Chloroflexus aurantiacus J-10-fl: one gene and its partner. The protein of the gene in region 1 interacts with the protein of each later gene in a pairwise test. Links are inferred from orthologs where the notes say so. Each region holds a gene or a part of one and is shown on either strand. Other genes may lie near its edges. The genes, in order: odhB and lpdA.

Region 1 (7,778 bases):
GGTGAAGATCAGGACAACCGCCGTCAGCTCGACGGCGAACGCCTGTGGCAAAATGGCACTTAAACCCAGCAACACAACCGGCAAGAACGACAAGATCGGCACACTCTGCAAGACATCGAGCAGCGGGATTAAAATCCGCTCTGCCCGTGGATTGTAAGCGGCAATATAGCCGTAAACCAACGTGAAGATGAATGACAGCATATAGGCCATCGCCATTCGGCCCACTGAATACAACGCATAAAACGGTAATGCCGTCAGACTGAGAGATATTTCTGGCCCACGGATAGTTTCGGGTGCACTGCTGGCGACACCGCCTGCCAAACCGATCAGACCGATCAGTACGAGCAGAAGCCACAAATCGGCTTGGGTGAATACTGCACGTGTCGGTGGTTCGGGAGTAAAGGTGCGCAATTTGAACATACCACGTCTCACTTTCACAAGTTAGCAGAGTCTGTTTGATGAGAAGGCGAAGACAATACTTTCGCCTGTCCCATAGGAAGGTCCGGATAAGCGCTTAGAGCCTGTTATGGACTTTTCGGTTCTGCTCGTATATCATGACGCTATGACACGAACAGCCTATCCCAGTGATGTTTCCGATGAAGTGTGGGCGTTTGTCGCGCCCTCTGTGACGCTGATGGACGAAGAAGCGCCGCAGCGGAACTATCCCCTGCGCGACGTCTCCAACGGGCTGCGCTCCATGCTGCGCACGGGTGCGCCATGGCGGATGCTGCCCACCGACGTGCCGCCGTGGCCCGTGGTGGATCACCAGACCCAGCGCTGGCTGACGGCGGGCGTGGTTGCGCAGATGGTGCATGACGTGCGGATGCTGCTGCGCGAAATTACCGACCGCACGCCCCAGCCCCGTGCCGTCATTGTGGATAGCCGGACGCTCCCGTCGACGCCGGAACGCGGGGGACGTGCTGGCGACGATGGACACAAGCGGCGGAACGGCGCGACGGTGCATCTGGCCGTGGCTACGCTGGGGCACCTGCTGGCGGTGGTGGTCACGCCAGCCAACGACCACGACCAGGCGCAGGTGGCGGCGCTGGCGCAGCGCATGCAGGAGATACCTGGCGACACGGTGGAAGTGGCCGTCGTTGACCAGGGCTACACTGGTGAGCAACCGGCAGCCGAGGCCGCCGCCCACGGCAGTCGCCTGGCGGTGGTCACGCTGCCGACCGCCAAACGGGGCTTTGTCTTGCTGCCGCGGCGCTGGGTGGTCGAGCGCAGGTGCGCCTGGATGACGCGCTGCCGTCGCTTGGTGCGCGACTACGACCGTGTGGCAGAGACGCTGGCCGGCTTGCATGTCGTTGCCTTTGCCATCTTGTTGGCCCATCGGTTTGTCGCTCTCATGGTTCAACGTTCATAACAGGCTCTAGCTTGTTAGTCCCAGCAACCAGGTCGCCAGCGAGAAATAGATCAACACCCCACCAATATCCGAGAGCGAGGTCACCAATGGACCGCTGGCCGTCGCCGGATCAAGCCCCAGCCGGCGCAACAGGAATGGCAACGACATCCCAATCAAACTACCCATCAGCACCAGCACCATCATCGTCAGCGAAACCACGCTGGCGACGTGCCAGCCAACCCGAATCACACCTAGTAAACCGACCGCCAGCGCCATCGCACTCCCCAACAACAGCGCGACCAGCAACTCTTTTGCCAGCAAACGCCACCAGTCGCCTGAATCGATGTCACCGGTCGCCAGCGCACGCACCGTCAGCGTTGCCGACTGCGAACCGGCATTACCGGCGCTACCGATCAGCAGTGGCAGGAAGAAGACCAGGGCCACGACTGCGGCAATTGTCTCTTCAAACGCAGCAATCGCCGCCCCAGAAAAGACATTCACAAAGACCAGGGCGACCAGCCAGGGCACGCGCTTGCGGACAAGTTCAAAGATCGGGGTCTCCAGATAGCTGCCACGCAGCGGCTCAATAGCGGCACTGCGATAGAAGTCTTCAGTGACCTCCTCCTCGGCAACGTCAATCAGGTCGTCAAAGGTTACGATCCCAACCAGTACCCCATCTGAGTCAACGACCGGCAAAGCCGGCAAGCTGTAGCGCCGCAACGCCTCAACTGCCCGTTCACGATCATCAAATGCCGACAACACAACATAGCTCTCGTCCATCAGACTACGCACCGTCTGTGTCGGCTCGGCCAGAATAAAACGACGCAACTCAATCGCATCGAGCAGCCGCCACTTCTCATCGGTCACATAAATCACATCAATTGTTTCGCTATCGCGTCCACGTACCCGGATATGGTCGAGGGCACGGGCAATCGTCCAACCCGGACGCACCGCGACATAATCGGGGGTCATCAGACGCCCGACGCTCTCTTCAGGATAACCGAGTAACTGACGGGCTTCTTTGAGATCGTGTGGGCTGAGCAGATTGAGTAACTTTTGCGTTACCTGGCCGGGAAGCTCTTCAAACAATTGCGTGCGATCATCGGGGCTGAGATTCGCCAGCAGTAAGCGCGTCTCCTCCAGACTCAGACTGGTCAACAACTCGTATTGATCGTCATGCTCAAGGTAGGAGAAGACTTCACCGGCTAACGCACGTGGTAAAACGCGAAACACCAGCATGCGCTCGGCGGCAGACAGCTCGCGGAGCAGATCGGCAATCTCCGGCGCCGGCCAGCGCGAAAGTTGCTCGCGCAGATCGAGCCAGCGCTGTTCGGCAATCAATGCCTTAACCTCATCGAGGCGGGGAGTTGGGAATGTGGTCATTGTCACCCCCTGTGCTTTCTGGCAGCGGCACAGGAGGTAACGACATTCAGTACACAAAAAGCCCCGGTAAGCTCAACCTCACCGGGGCAGATCGTTATGATCAGACCAAACGTCTACTCATATCGACACCGTGAGCCGATGAGGCCGGTGCAGGTATTGATTGTCATTACCATACTGTGCCGCTGACGAGAATGACTACTATCCATAGCGGTTCCGTTCCTCATCGTGTCTAAACGTTGCCAACAGGCTTCACTACTATACGCCGGAGACGCTGATTTGTCAATCTTGCGCACATTGGTAAGTCATTTTCTGGCAGTGAGCGAGTCTGTCCGTAAATTTGTTATTAAGAAAGTGTTAAGACATTTGAAGAAAGTTTAACTGACAATCTCCAGAAAAATATCTTCAAGAACAAGTTATTTAACCAAAAGATGTAAAGATTTTCTATCAAAAAGATTAAGAAAATGTTACCCCAAAATCCGCTCTGAAGCCGTATCCTGAATCCCATCACTAACGACGATTCTCCATAGTACCTGTCAAACGAAAGGGTGAGGTTGAACATGAAGCTGTTACATATGGAGAACCGGATCGAGCGTAAGGTTGTTGCCAGTCTACGCCTTCAATGGCAGCGCAACCGTTACCTTCTCGGCAGTGCAGCGCTGATCGTTGCATGCTGCGTAACAGTGGTATGGCTCGCAGCACGTCTCTGGCATATTGATCCGATTATTCTGTTACGCGATGTCTACATCGTTGTTGGTGCAGAGCCGTATGCAGGACTGATGTCAAACATTGGCTTATTGGGCTGGTGTGTGGCAGCGACTGTCTGGAGTATAACCGTCTATCTGTTACATCCGCACCGTGCTGACCCCCGCTATGGGTTAGCCATCAGTGCAGGGGTGATCACCGCGATTTTGTTGATTGATGATGGCTGGATGTTGCACGAATACCTCTTACCTCAGTTAACCGGACTTAGCGAGAAGGTGTTTCTGGCCGGTTATGCCCTCCTGGCAATCACGTTTGCCGGCTATGCCCTGCCTCGTATGTTGCAAACCGACTACCTGCTGGCAGGTATCGCTGCTGGCTGTCTGGCCGCTTCGTACCTGATTGACATAGTGCTCCCGTTTACCCCTCGCCACACGCTATACGAGGATGTCGCCAAATTGAGCGGTATTATCTTCTGGGCGGCTTACGCGCTGAGTGTCTTTCGGGAGGTTGCGAAAACACAACGGGGGCGACTCGCGTAGCCGCCCCCGTTCCTCTTGATGGTTGGATTAGCTACCCTTCCAGCAGCAACGCCTCTGGGTCTTCAATCAGCTCTTTCACTTTCACCAGGAAGCGCACTGCTGTGCTGCCATCGATCAAGCGATGGTCGTAGCTCAGCGCAACGTACATCATCGGGCGAATGACGATCTGCCCGCCGACGACGACCGGACGCTCTTCGATTTTGTGCATGCCCAGAATGCCTACTTGCGGGGCATTGAGAATCGGCGTGCTCATGAGCGAACCGTAGACACCGCCATTCGTGATCGTGAATGTGCCCCCCTGAAGTTCGGCCAGACTCAACGTTCCTTCCCGTGCCTTCTTCGCCAGTTGGGCGATTTCGCGCTCGATCTGTGCGAAGGTCTTACGGTCGGCATCGCGCACAACCGGCACCACCAGCCCCTCGTCAACACCAACGGCGATGCCGATGTCGTAGTAGTACTTGATGACGACCTCTTCGCCCTGAATCTCGGCATTTACCATCGGAAAAGCTTTGAGCGCTCCGACCACGGCTTTGGTGAAGAAGGACATAAAGCCCAAACCAACCCCATGCCGCTCTTTGAACGAGTCCTTGTGACGGGCGCGCAACGCCATCACCGCGCTCATATCCACTTCGTTGAAGGTGGTAAGCATCGCTGCGGTGTGCTGCGCTTCCACCAGCCGGCGAGCGATGGTTAAACGGCGCCGACTCAGGCGCTGGCGTTCTTCACGACGGTCACCATTCGTACTGACTACTGCCGGGGCTGCAGGTGGCGTTGGCCGTGGGGCCGGTGCTGGTGGTGGCGGCGCAACCGGAGCTGGCGCAGGTGACGGCTGAGCGGGCTGTGGGCGCTCTACCACAGCCGGGGTCGGATGGCTGACGTGGACCCGCGCTTCATCCGCTTTAGCGGTTGCTTCACTCGGCCCGGTACCCGACACCAGCCGCATAACATCTTCTTTAGTAATGCGCCCGCCGGGGCCGGTGCCGGGAACTGTGCGCAAATCGATAGCGTGTTCGGCAGCCATGCGCTGGGCAACCGGTGTCGCCAGCACTTCATTGACCGCAGTAGCAGCTACCGGTTCAGCGACAGGGGCCGCTACCGTTGTTGTACTGGCTGCCGCCACCGGTGCTTCTTTAGGCAATGCCCCGGCTTCAATCGTACCCAGCAGATCGCCAATACCAACCGTAGTCCCTTCTGGACATGCGATGCTGGTCAGAATCCCGCTCTGATCGGCGGCTACTTCGAGATTAACCTTATCGGTCTCCAATTCAACTACCGGTTCACCAACCGCAACCGGTTCACCTTCACGCTTAAGCCAGCGTGCTACCGTCGCCTCAACAATCGACTCACCGAGTGACGGTACGCGAATTTCGTATGCCATGCCCTAACCTACCTCACTCATCAGTAACGCACATACCTTAGCGCGTCATCGTTTCTCGTCCTTGCAATGCCGGTACAGGAGACTCCGGCAGATCAGCTACCGCCTCGCGTAAGATACGAGCCTGTTCACGCACGTGAATGCTATGCAACCCTTCTGCCGGACTGGCCGACTCGGCACGTCCGACATAGCGGAGTGTAACCCCTTCGGGTAAGAGCTGTTGTAAGCGGGGCCAGACAAAGCTCCAGGCTCCCATATTCTGCGGCTCCTCTTGCAACCAGACCACCTCTTGCAGGTTCGGATAGCGCTGCATGGCCATCCGCAACTCTTCGGCAGGGAAGGGATAGAGTAGCTCAAGCCGCAGCACATCAACCCGGCCAGCAGTCTTTTCCCATTCGGCACTGGAGAGCAGATCAATCGCTACCTTCCCCGAACACAGGATGAGGCGCGTGACCCCTTCTGGCGCTGGCGCCTCTGCCCCCAGACCAAGCACCGGCTGGAAGCGATGGTCGGTGAGATCGCGCAACGACGAACTACTGCGTGGATGGCGCAGCAGGCTCTTGGGCGTCAGGATAATCAATGGCTTGGGGTCGGCATACAGCGATGCCGCCTGGTAACGGAGCAGATGGAAGTATTGCGCCGCAGTCGTACAATTCGCGACGCGAATATTGTCATTGGCTGCCAACTGCAAAAATCGCTCCAGACGTGCGCTTGAGTGTTCCGGGCCTTGCCCTTCATAACCGTGCGGCAGCAGCATCACCAGCGATGGGTTCTGCCCCCACTTGGCGTGCCCACTGACGATAAACTGATCGATGATCACCTGAGCGCCGTTAGCAAAATCGCCAAACTGCGCTTCCCACAACACCAGCGTGTCGGGCGCGTGACAACTGTAGCCGTACTCAAAACCCAATACCGACGCCTCGGAAAGCGGACTGTTGTAGACGGCAAATGAGGCGCGGGCTTGCGGAATGTGGTGCAGTGGAATGAAACGCTCGCCGGTCACCACATCGTGCAAGACAGCATGGCGATGGCTAAATGTACCCCGTTCGCTGTCCTGCCCGGTCAACCGGATGGGCGTGCCATCGGCGAGGATACTGGCAAACGCCAACGCCTCGGCGTGGCCCCAATCGATACCGCTTTCCTCAAAGATAGCCTGTCGGCGCCGTTGCAGGGTGCGTTCGAGCTTGGGATGAACCGTAAAGCCTTCAGGCCGATCTAACAATGCCTCGTTCAGCTCGATCAGCGTTTTCGCCGAAACCGGGCGGGCAAAGATCGGTGGACGACGCAGCGGTTGGACGGGCGGCGGTGGTGCAGGTGGCAACGACGCTGCCAGACGCTGACGTTCACGCACCTTCTCAAATGCCTGCTGGAGCCGATTCATTACCGCATCGACGCGAGCCTGGGCTTCCTCGCGGGTGATGATCCCGCGCCGTTCCAGCTCGCGCGCCCAAATCTCGCGCACCGTCGGATGATTGCGAATTCGCTCGTACATCTTGGGTTGGGTAAACTCCGGCTCATCACCCTCGTTGTGGCCCCACCGCCGATAACCTACCAGATCGATGAGGAAATCTTTCTGGAACTTCTCACGGTATGCTGAAGCCATCCGGGCCGCAGCAATACAGGCTTCAACATCATCAGCATTGACATGCACGACCGGAATTTCCAGACCACGCGCCAGATCGCTGGCGTAGAGGGTCGAACGCGAGTCGTTGCTGTCGGTCGTAAACCCAATCTGATTGTTGATGATAATGTGAATCGTTCCGCCGGTATGATACCCCTTCAACCGCGAGAGGTTCAGCGTCTCAGCGACAATACCCTGACCGGGGAAAGCAGCATCACCGTGGATCAGAATCGCCAGCGACTCCTTCTCGTCCTCTTCCGGGAAGCCAGGCCGATTACGGTGCTCTTGCGCAGCACGGGCGCGACCTTCGACCACCGGATTGATAAATTCGAGATGACTTGGATTGGGTGCCAGCGTAATCGGCATCTCGGCAATCCCGCTCTCGCGGTAGGCTTTGCGGGCACCGAGATGATACTTCACATCACCTGTCCAGCCTTCATAGGTATCTTTGGTATAGTCGGGCGAATGAAATTCGGTCAAGATCATCGAATAGGGCTTACCGAGAATATGCGCGAGAACGTTCAGACGACCGCGATGCGCCATCCCAATAACAACCTCTTTGGTACCATTGACCGCAGCATTCCGAATGATGGCGTCGATCATCGGGATCAGCATGTCGCAGCCTTCAATCGAGAACCGCTTTTGACCGGGGAATGTCTTGTGTAGAAAGCGCTCAAAACACTCAACTTCCGTCAGCCGGTCGAGTAGTTCGCGCTGACGGTCTGCATCAAGCCCGCCGAAGAAACGGCGATCCTCGGCCGCCTCACGAATCCAGGCACGTTCAAGGTAATCCTGAATCTGATCGGTCTC
Region 2 (7,840 bases), 1.2 Mb from region 1 along the record:
AAACACCTGACACACCTTGTCTGTACCGGTTGGAGTAATCGGTACAAGTAGTAAACAGGCGTCGACCGCAGCACCGAAATGTGTGTGCGCGTCGATAAGATAGAGTGATGCTGTGCCGGAGTGTATTCCGTTGTGCCAGGCGTATTTGAGCACCTTGCGGGCAACGGTTGTCTTGCAGAGCATTGCCAGCAGTCCGGTTTTATCTCTAAACCAGGAAATGATCTCTCTCATTATCCATTCTGAAATGTCGAAGTTACTACTTCCGGTAAGCGCGTCAATGCCACGAAGATGGTCGCGGTTTGACTTTACGGGAAGATTCGTACTGCTAAGCGTGCTTAGTGCTGTGTTTGTGACCCACGGTGGGTTGCCAATCACCAGGAGTGGTTCTGGTAGTGCTGCAACAATATTTGTCCAGTCGGTACGAAAGAAGTCGGCCTGACATATTTCAACAGATGCAGGTGAATGAGGGTTGATGGGTGTGATGGTGTGTCGTGCCTGCGTGATATGTTGTGGATTGATATCAAACCCAAGAATGCGCGTTACACCTGGAAATGTTTCCAATGCTGCTTGAAGGAATGCCCCCGTCCCACAGGTGGGTTCGAGAATGGCAGCAGGCTGAAAGCCAGTTCGCGCAATCAGCGCACAAATATCTCTTGCCAGGCTAACAGGTGTTTGAAAATCTCCGAATTCAACGTTGCGAAGTTGTCGGTTCATGTCTATCTCAGTCTTTCAATTCCTGCAACGAAACCAGCTTGCTCGATAACTCGACTGTATTGCAGGCGCCACTGAAGTGCATTCGAGATGGTGAGATTGCACCGTTGGTTGAATCTGACTTGAGCAAAACACTATCACTTTCACGCAACACATTGTTTCTGATACCATATTCCATTATGCGATACGACGTGGTATAATACCAGCGTACTATGCTCCATGTTTGAGTTCCCCTGTCATTGCCGTTCGTTCTTCCTGTCATTTTAGATTGAAGATACGGTGTTAAACCCCTGTTCAGATCATATTTTGTTGGATAAGCATTTGTTATCCGATATTTTTATACAAAGATTTTCTCTGGCGGCGTGTTGTGATACTGTAGCTGCTCCGGCTACTTCGCTACGAACATTTCATTATTAACCGGTCGGCATGCTGTTGGTTTGCTTGAAATGATCTGGAGGCATGGAATATGGAGGATGTTACGTCGGAAATCATCCATGATCTTGGGTTTGGGGTTGTGCCGAATGTCTTTGCATACGCTAAAAGTACCGATACCCAGATCGCTCTTTGGAAGGCGTTTCGCCATGTGGTTTTACGAGGGGTATTGCCGCGTACTGTAAAAGAAATGATGGGTGTGATCATTTCACAGACGCGTGGATCGCGATATGCCGCCGAAATTCATCTCCACGCGCTCATGGTGCAGGGGCTGGAAGCAGAAATTCTTGATGCGTTACGTCGTGGGGTTCTCATACCGACTCTACCGGGTCGAGTTCAGGCACTCCTTCAGTTCGCTCAGGCCGCGGCGGTTTCACCTCATCCGCAGCTTTTGATCGGACTTCAGGCTGTAGGGTTGAGTGAGGTAGAGATACAGGAAGCGGTTGCCGTGGTGGGGGTCTTTACATTAATCAACAATTGGACAGATATGCTGGAAATCCCTGTTGACCCACTATGACAACACGAACTGAGTCATTGCTGGTTCGTTTACTCCTCTTACACGAAGCAGCAACCGGCTACACTAACCTCAGCTTTGCCGAAGTTCTTGAGCATGCTCGCCGTTGGGTGAGCTGGATATTTGAGCGCGGCCATCTTGAGGTTATCGATCCCTCCTCTACGGTGATTGAGCAGAAGTTTCCAGTTCGTGGCCGGGTACCGGGAGGGTATGGGATTAGCTTTTCTGGCCCGCCGTACCCGGTTTATGTTCGGCTGGTATTGCCTGATATTGATGATCCGGATGAGTTGCGGATGGCAGCTCTCTATTGTGATTATCTGTTTGCTGCACTCCAGGCTGCCGGCTATCGAGAAGAACTTGATCGTCAGGCTCGTTACGATTGGTTAACCGGTTTAGGGAATCGGCGTGCACTTGAGCGACGGTTAAAAGGGGGATTGCCTGCAGATTGGGGTGTAGCGTTTCTCGACCTTGATAATCTGAAAAGGGTAAATGATACTCAGGGTCATCTGGCCGGCGACCAGTTGCTCCAGCGTTTCGCCGACGCGCTTCGGCAGGCGGCGTTTGAAGCGTTTCGGCTGGGTGGGGATGAGTTTGTTGTTCTGTTGACCAGACAGCAGCAAGCAGCATTGCTGGAAGCAATAAGCCATTTTCAAGTTAGCTACGGTTTCGCCTGGGCCGATGAAGACAATTGCACAAATTTGCTGCAACGAGCCGATCAACGCATGTACGCCCAAAAACAACACAAAAAGACCGGTCGCTAACTTTCTAATAATATGCGGTACAATACGTATGCCAATCGAATCGTTATCGTTGATCGTCCGACCCGGTCGGCGATCACTGGAAGGCGAGAACGCCAATGGCAGAACTTATTCCGCTAAATGAGGTAGGTGTCGCGCAACCGGCATCAGGTGCAGTCAATCGGCCACGCCGCCCGGAGTGGTTGAAAGCGCGGGCACCGGGTGGGGTGAATTATCACGATGTGTTGCGCTTGATGCGCGAAAAGAATCTGCATACGGTCTGCGAAGAAGCCCGCTGTCCAAATATCGGTGAGTGCTGGAATCATCGCACTGCCACCTTTCTCTTGCTCGGTGATATTTGTACCCGTGGTTGTCGCTACTGCGCTATCGGTAAAGGGAAACCAAAGCCAATTGACGAGAACGAGCCGGAGCGGGTTGCCGAGTCGGTTGCTCACCTGAAACTCAAGTTTGCCGTGCTCACGTCGGTCAACCGTGATGATGTACCCGACGGTGGTGCGCATATTTTTGCCCGTACTATCGAGCTTATCCGCCAGAAGGTGCCTGATTGCAAGGTCGAAGTGCTCATCCCCGATTTCGATGGTAATTGGGATGCACTGGCGACGGTGCTGGCCGCCGAACCCGATGTGCTGAACCACAATATCGAGACGGTACCGCGTCTGTTCCGGCGGTTTCGACCACGCGCTAAATTCGAGCAGAGTATTGAATTGCTGGCCAGAGCACGGGCTGCTCGCCCCAAGCTGGTTACCAAGAGTGGCATGATGGTCGGTGCCGGTGAGACCAACGAAGAGGTGTACGAGGTGATTGATCGTCTGCGCAGTGTTGATGTGAATGTGCTGACGATTGGTCAGTATCTGGCACCCGATGCGAGCTATTGGCCGGTGCATCGCTATGTCACGCCCGCCGAGTTTGCTGAGTTTCGCAGCTACGCGCTGGCCCGTGGTTTTACGCACGTTGAGAGCGGGCCGCTGGTGCGGTCGAGTTACAATGCCCATCTGCACGTGGGCGCTGCCCAACATTAGACGCAGGATTGCTCGCGCAGGGAGTGATAGAGTACCTGCGCGATTGCCTATCATTTCAATGCTGTTGTATCTTTTGGTAACGGCATCTGAGTGTTGCGTTGTCGTGATCAGATGAGATGAAAGGATAGTTCCGTGAGTGAGCAAGTATACGATCTCGTGGTACTTGGTTCAGGGCCGGGCGGGTACGTTGCTGCCATCCGTGCTGCCCAACTGGGTATGAAGACAGCGATTGTTGAGGTGAATGCCCTGGGTGGCGTGTGTCTGAACATCGGCTGTATCCCAACCAAAGCACTCTTGCACAGCGCCGATCTGCTTGAAGAGGTGAAGGAGGCGAAGCGTTTCGGCATTACCGTTGAGAACGTCGCCTTTGAGCTGGCCGGGGCAATGAAGCACAAAGATACGGTCGTCAAGCAGAGCACCGATGGCGTGGCATTTTTAATGAAGAAAAATAAGATTGAGGTAGTGGCCGGTCGGGGCCGGCTAATTGGTCGCGGTCAGGTGCATGTGCAGTTAAACGAAGGTGGTGAGCGGGTTCTGGCGGCCAAACATATTATTGTCGCTACCGGTGGTCGGCCACGTCCCTTCCCCGGTATTCCCTTCGATGGCGAGCGGGTGCTCTCTTCGACCGATATGCTTACCTTGAAAACGGTACCGTCCAGTCTGCTGGCTATCGGTGCCGGAGCCATCGGGGTTGAATTCGCCTCGATGTTCCGTTCGTTCGGCAGTGATGTGACGATTGTTGAAGCCTTACCCCGCATTGTGCCGAATGAAGACGAAGAGGTCAGTGCTGAGTTGACCAAGGCGTTCCAGCGCCGAGGGATCAAGACGCTGGCCGGGGCAAAGGTCGAAGGGGTGGATGTTGGCGGCGAGAAAGTGGTGGTGACCGTGGTTGATAGCTCTGGCAAGCCACAGCAGATTGCCGTCGAGAAGTTGCTGGTCTCGATTGGCATCGCTCCCAACACCGAGAATATCGGCCTGGAGGAGGTCGGTGTCAAGGTAAACAATCGCGGTTTCATCGAGACCGACGGTTTCCTGCGAACCAGTGCCGAGGGTGTCTATGCCATCGGTGATTGTACCGCCAATACCCCCTGGCTGGCGCACAAGGCCAGCGCCGAGGGGATTCTGGCCGCCGAACATATCGCCGGTCATCACGTGACGCCGATTGACTACGGGAAGATTGCTGCCTGTACCTACTGCAACCCTGAAATTGCCAGTGTTGGTTTGACCGAGGCAAAGGCACGCGAGCGTGGTTACCAGGTGAAGGTGGGCAAGTTCCCCTTCTCGGCCAACGGCAAAGCGCGGGTGCTCGGTCAGACCCGGTTTGGTTTCATCAAGCTGGTTGCCGATGCCCAGTACGATGAGATTTTGGGTGTGCATATGATCGGCCCGCGGGTCACCGAAATGATCGCCGAAGGTGGCATTGCCCTCAGCCACGAAGCAACCGGTGAGAGCATGATGCAGACGATCCATGCTCACCCGACGCTGTACGAGGCGATTGGTGAGGCTGCCCATGCGCTGGTGCACGGTGCGCCGATCCATCTGTAATCCACGCCGGGCATTGGTCAAGAGACGTTACGTTAGAATTGCGTATTTTTACCCTGAATAAAGCGGTTTTTTGTGCCGGAGTGCACTATCATAGACTGTGGCAGCCAACCTGCCACAGTCTACGTTTTTTGTCAGCCAGATCAGGAAGATTGCTATGCGCCGAATACTGTCGCTACTCCTCTTGTTGATTGTGCTAACCGGTTGTGCCGGTCGCTCCTTCATTCCCGAACCAGAACTGGCTCCACCTGACGCACCTGTAGCGTTGCAATACCTGTTACCGCCGACATTTGCCGATGATTACGATGTCTTGCCCGAACCGGTACCATTTGCCGATGAACGTGGGTTTTTGGTGGCAATCCGCCCGCGCGGTGGCTCGGCGACGATTACCATTGGTGGTGGTACGCCGGCTCGCGCAGTGTGGGAGCAGAATCAGCCAATTGAAGGGAGCGACCGGATTAAGAAGACCCTGTTACGCGGCGTGCAAGGCGTAGCTGTGATCGATCCTTCGCTGATCACAATGGCCTGGGTTGCCGGCGGCGTCCCTTATTTTGTCTCGGTCACGACTGCCGATGACAAGACGGTGCAAATCTTCATCAATGCCCTGGCCGTATATGATCTCGATACCTGGCGGAGTCGGGTTGGTCGTTAGGTGGTTGATAGGCAGAGGCTGGATTGCGGGTCAATCATCTCTCAGGCAGACGTAGCACAGCTCGCAGCCTGTGCTACGTCGCTGACCTGACCTCACATGTCCCCTGGACATACCGTCTCTTATACTGTAACGGCTACGGTGCGACACGTGTGGCCATGGCTTGCATCAGCTCCCACAAGGCCACAACATCGGCGTGTTCGGTTGGCTCGGCGCCGATACTCACCCGCACCATCCAGCGTCCATCGAGTACTGCCGGCGTGAGGTAAGCTGCCCCGCTGGCGTTAATCATACCGACCCAGCGTAACGTGTGCTGATCGAGCGCCTCTCCCGTCAGTCCGGGTGGTTCGTGGCGGACACAAACTGTTTGCAGCGGCACCGGTGCCAGGCGTCGCCAGTGAGGTGTTGCATCGACCTGTGCGGCCAGCCAGCGTGCGTTAGCCAGATCGCGCCGCAGGCGGGCACGTAAGCCCTCGGCACCTTCACAGCGCAGGAGAAAGTAGAGTTTCAGCGCCCGGAAGCGCCGACCGAGCGGAATCCCCCAATCACGGTAGTTGGTGACCGTACCGTCGGCACTGGTTTGCAGATAGCTGGGATTAGTAGACATAACTCTGATCAGATGCTGCGGGTCGCGCACATAGTACAGCGAACAATCGAATGCCGCCCCCAGCCATTTGTGCGGATTGAGTACCAGACTATCGGCCTGTTCGATCCCCTGCCAGAGCTGCCGACATTCGGGCAAGATCATCGCCGATCCGGCCATTGCGGCATCAACGTGCAACCAGATACCCTCGCGCTGACACAGAGCACCAATCGGTTCGAGCGGATCGCATGCGGTTGTCGCAGTTGCGCCAATGCTGGCGACAACGGCACATGGCACCCGTCCGGCGGCGCGGTCGGCGGCGATGGCCGCTTCGAGGGCATCCACGCGCATGGCAAACTGATCGTCAACCGGAATCAGCCGAAGATTGTCGCGCCCGAAACCGGCCAGAAGCACCGCCTTTTCGACCGAGCTGTGGCTTTGGGTTGAGGTATACACTACCAGCGGTGCCGGCAGCGCCTGTAGCCCGCCGCGCACCTGGCAGTGGTCGGTCGCACGCTCACGGGCACAGAGTAGTGCAACCAGCGTACTGGTGCTGGCGGTGTCCTGAATAACGCCACGCCACGTCTCGCTTAAGCCGAGCAACTGCCGCATCCAATCGGTGGTCAGCTCTTCCAGTTCGGTCAATGGCGGGCTGGCCTGCCAGTTGAGTCCTAACTGACCGAGACCGCCGCTGAGCATATCGCCAAGCAATGACGCCAGACTGGCATTGGCCGGGAAATAGCCAAAGAACCGTGGATGTTGCCAGTTGGAAAGGCCAGGGATAATCAGGCGTTCAATATCGGTCAGAATGTCGGTGGCCGGTTCGGGATGTTCAGGTGGATTGGCCGGAAGCTGACTACGCAGCTCACCGGGGCGTAACTGTGACCAGACCGGGCGCTGAGCAATAGTCGCACGGTAATCGGCGATCATATCGATAATCTGATAGCCGAGGCGACGAAACTCATCAGGCTGCATACGATGCTCCTTGAAACTGATCTGCGGCCATGTGCATTGTACTGCATGTTGCCGATGGGTTATACCGGTGCTTCCTGTCAGTTGCAGAGATTGGGAGTCGAATGGCAATCACCAGCGACAGCAAGATAACCCAAGTTGCTACCTTTATCACCACAGAGACACAGAGGATGGGGAGAATCCAGGTTGCTGCCGTGAGACGCAGCGTCGCACGCTCACAGGCACTGGCTGCTCACCACGTTGTTTGTGCGATTACGCCATACGGTGTTGCGGGCAATGTCATGCTGGTCATCCTGGCAGTCAGTCTCCGTAGCCTGTCACAGTATAGGTGGCAACCTGGGTTAAGATAACTTCTAGCATTGTTGTGGACAGTACCTGTCCATTCGCCTGTCTACTCTCATCGAGGAAACGAAAACAGCCGCCTCGTTCGGCGGCTGCTTATCTGGCTCCCCAACCTGGATTCGAACCAGGAACCCGCTGATTAACAGTCAGCTGCTCTACCGTTGAGCTATTGGGGATTGACTTCGGCTGAGAGTATAGCACAGGTTGCCAAAATGTGCAAGTGGTAACAAACGTCGGGTGACAAGTGATTTCTGGCGCATTCTGATGCTGAAAGCTAACTGCAACATCGTAGACACACAGACAAACAATTGCGCAGCC

Evidence for each region.
Region 2: the proteins of odhB (region 1) and lpdA interact in binary tests that used the Escherichia coli proteins (3 or more experiments, as listed by UniProt). The link is inferred for Chloroflexus aurantiacus J-10-fl from one-to-one orthologs.

The regions. Positions count from the first base shown.
Region 1 is NC_010175.1:4,949,856-4,957,633, forward strand. What follows is about bases 3,178-6,007. They hold odhB (2-oxoglutarate dehydrogenase complex dihydrolipoyllysine-residue succinyltransferase), read right to left. Parts: upstream 5,351-6,007; coding sequence 4,004-5,350; downstream 3,178-4,003. Other genes in these bases: CAUR_RS19545 (hypothetical protein), read left to right, coding at 3,289-3,972; CAUR_RS19555 (2-oxoglutarate dehydrogenase E1 component), read right to left, coding at 5,388-6,007. Also shown: CAUR_RS19530 (ABC transporter permease), read right to left, coding at 1-420; CAUR_RS19535 (IS5 family transposase), read left to right, coding at 563-1,369; mgtE (magnesium transporter), read right to left, coding at 1,376-2,731; more of CAUR_RS19555, read right to left, coding at 6,008-7,778. UniProt on the Escherichia coli protein: E2 component of the 2-oxoglutarate dehydrogenase (OGDH) complex which catalyzes the second step in the conversion of 2-oxoglutarate to succinyl-CoA and CO(2).
Region 2 is NC_010175.1:3,796,228-3,804,067, forward strand. Bases 2,881-5,772 are described here. They hold lpdA (dihydrolipoyl dehydrogenase), read left to right. Parts: upstream 2,881-3,566; coding sequence 3,567-4,979; downstream 4,980-5,772. Other genes in these bases: lipA (lipoyl synthase), read left to right, coding at 2,881-3,434; CAUR_RS14915 (lipoprotein), read left to right, coding at 5,134-5,628; CAUR_RS14920 (pyridoxal phosphate-dependent decarboxylase family protein), read right to left, coding at 5,762-5,772. Also shown: CAUR_RS14890 (class I SAM-dependent methyltransferase), read right to left, coding at 1-714; CAUR_RS14895 (carboxymuconolactone decarboxylase family protein), read left to right, coding at 1,178-1,660; CAUR_RS14900 (GGDEF domain-containing protein), read left to right, coding at 1,657-2,418; more of lipA, read left to right, coding at 2,514-2,880; more of CAUR_RS14920, read right to left, coding at 5,773-7,183. UniProt on the Escherichia coli protein: Lipoamide dehydrogenase is a component of the glycine cleavage system as well as of the alpha-ketoacid dehydrogenase complexes.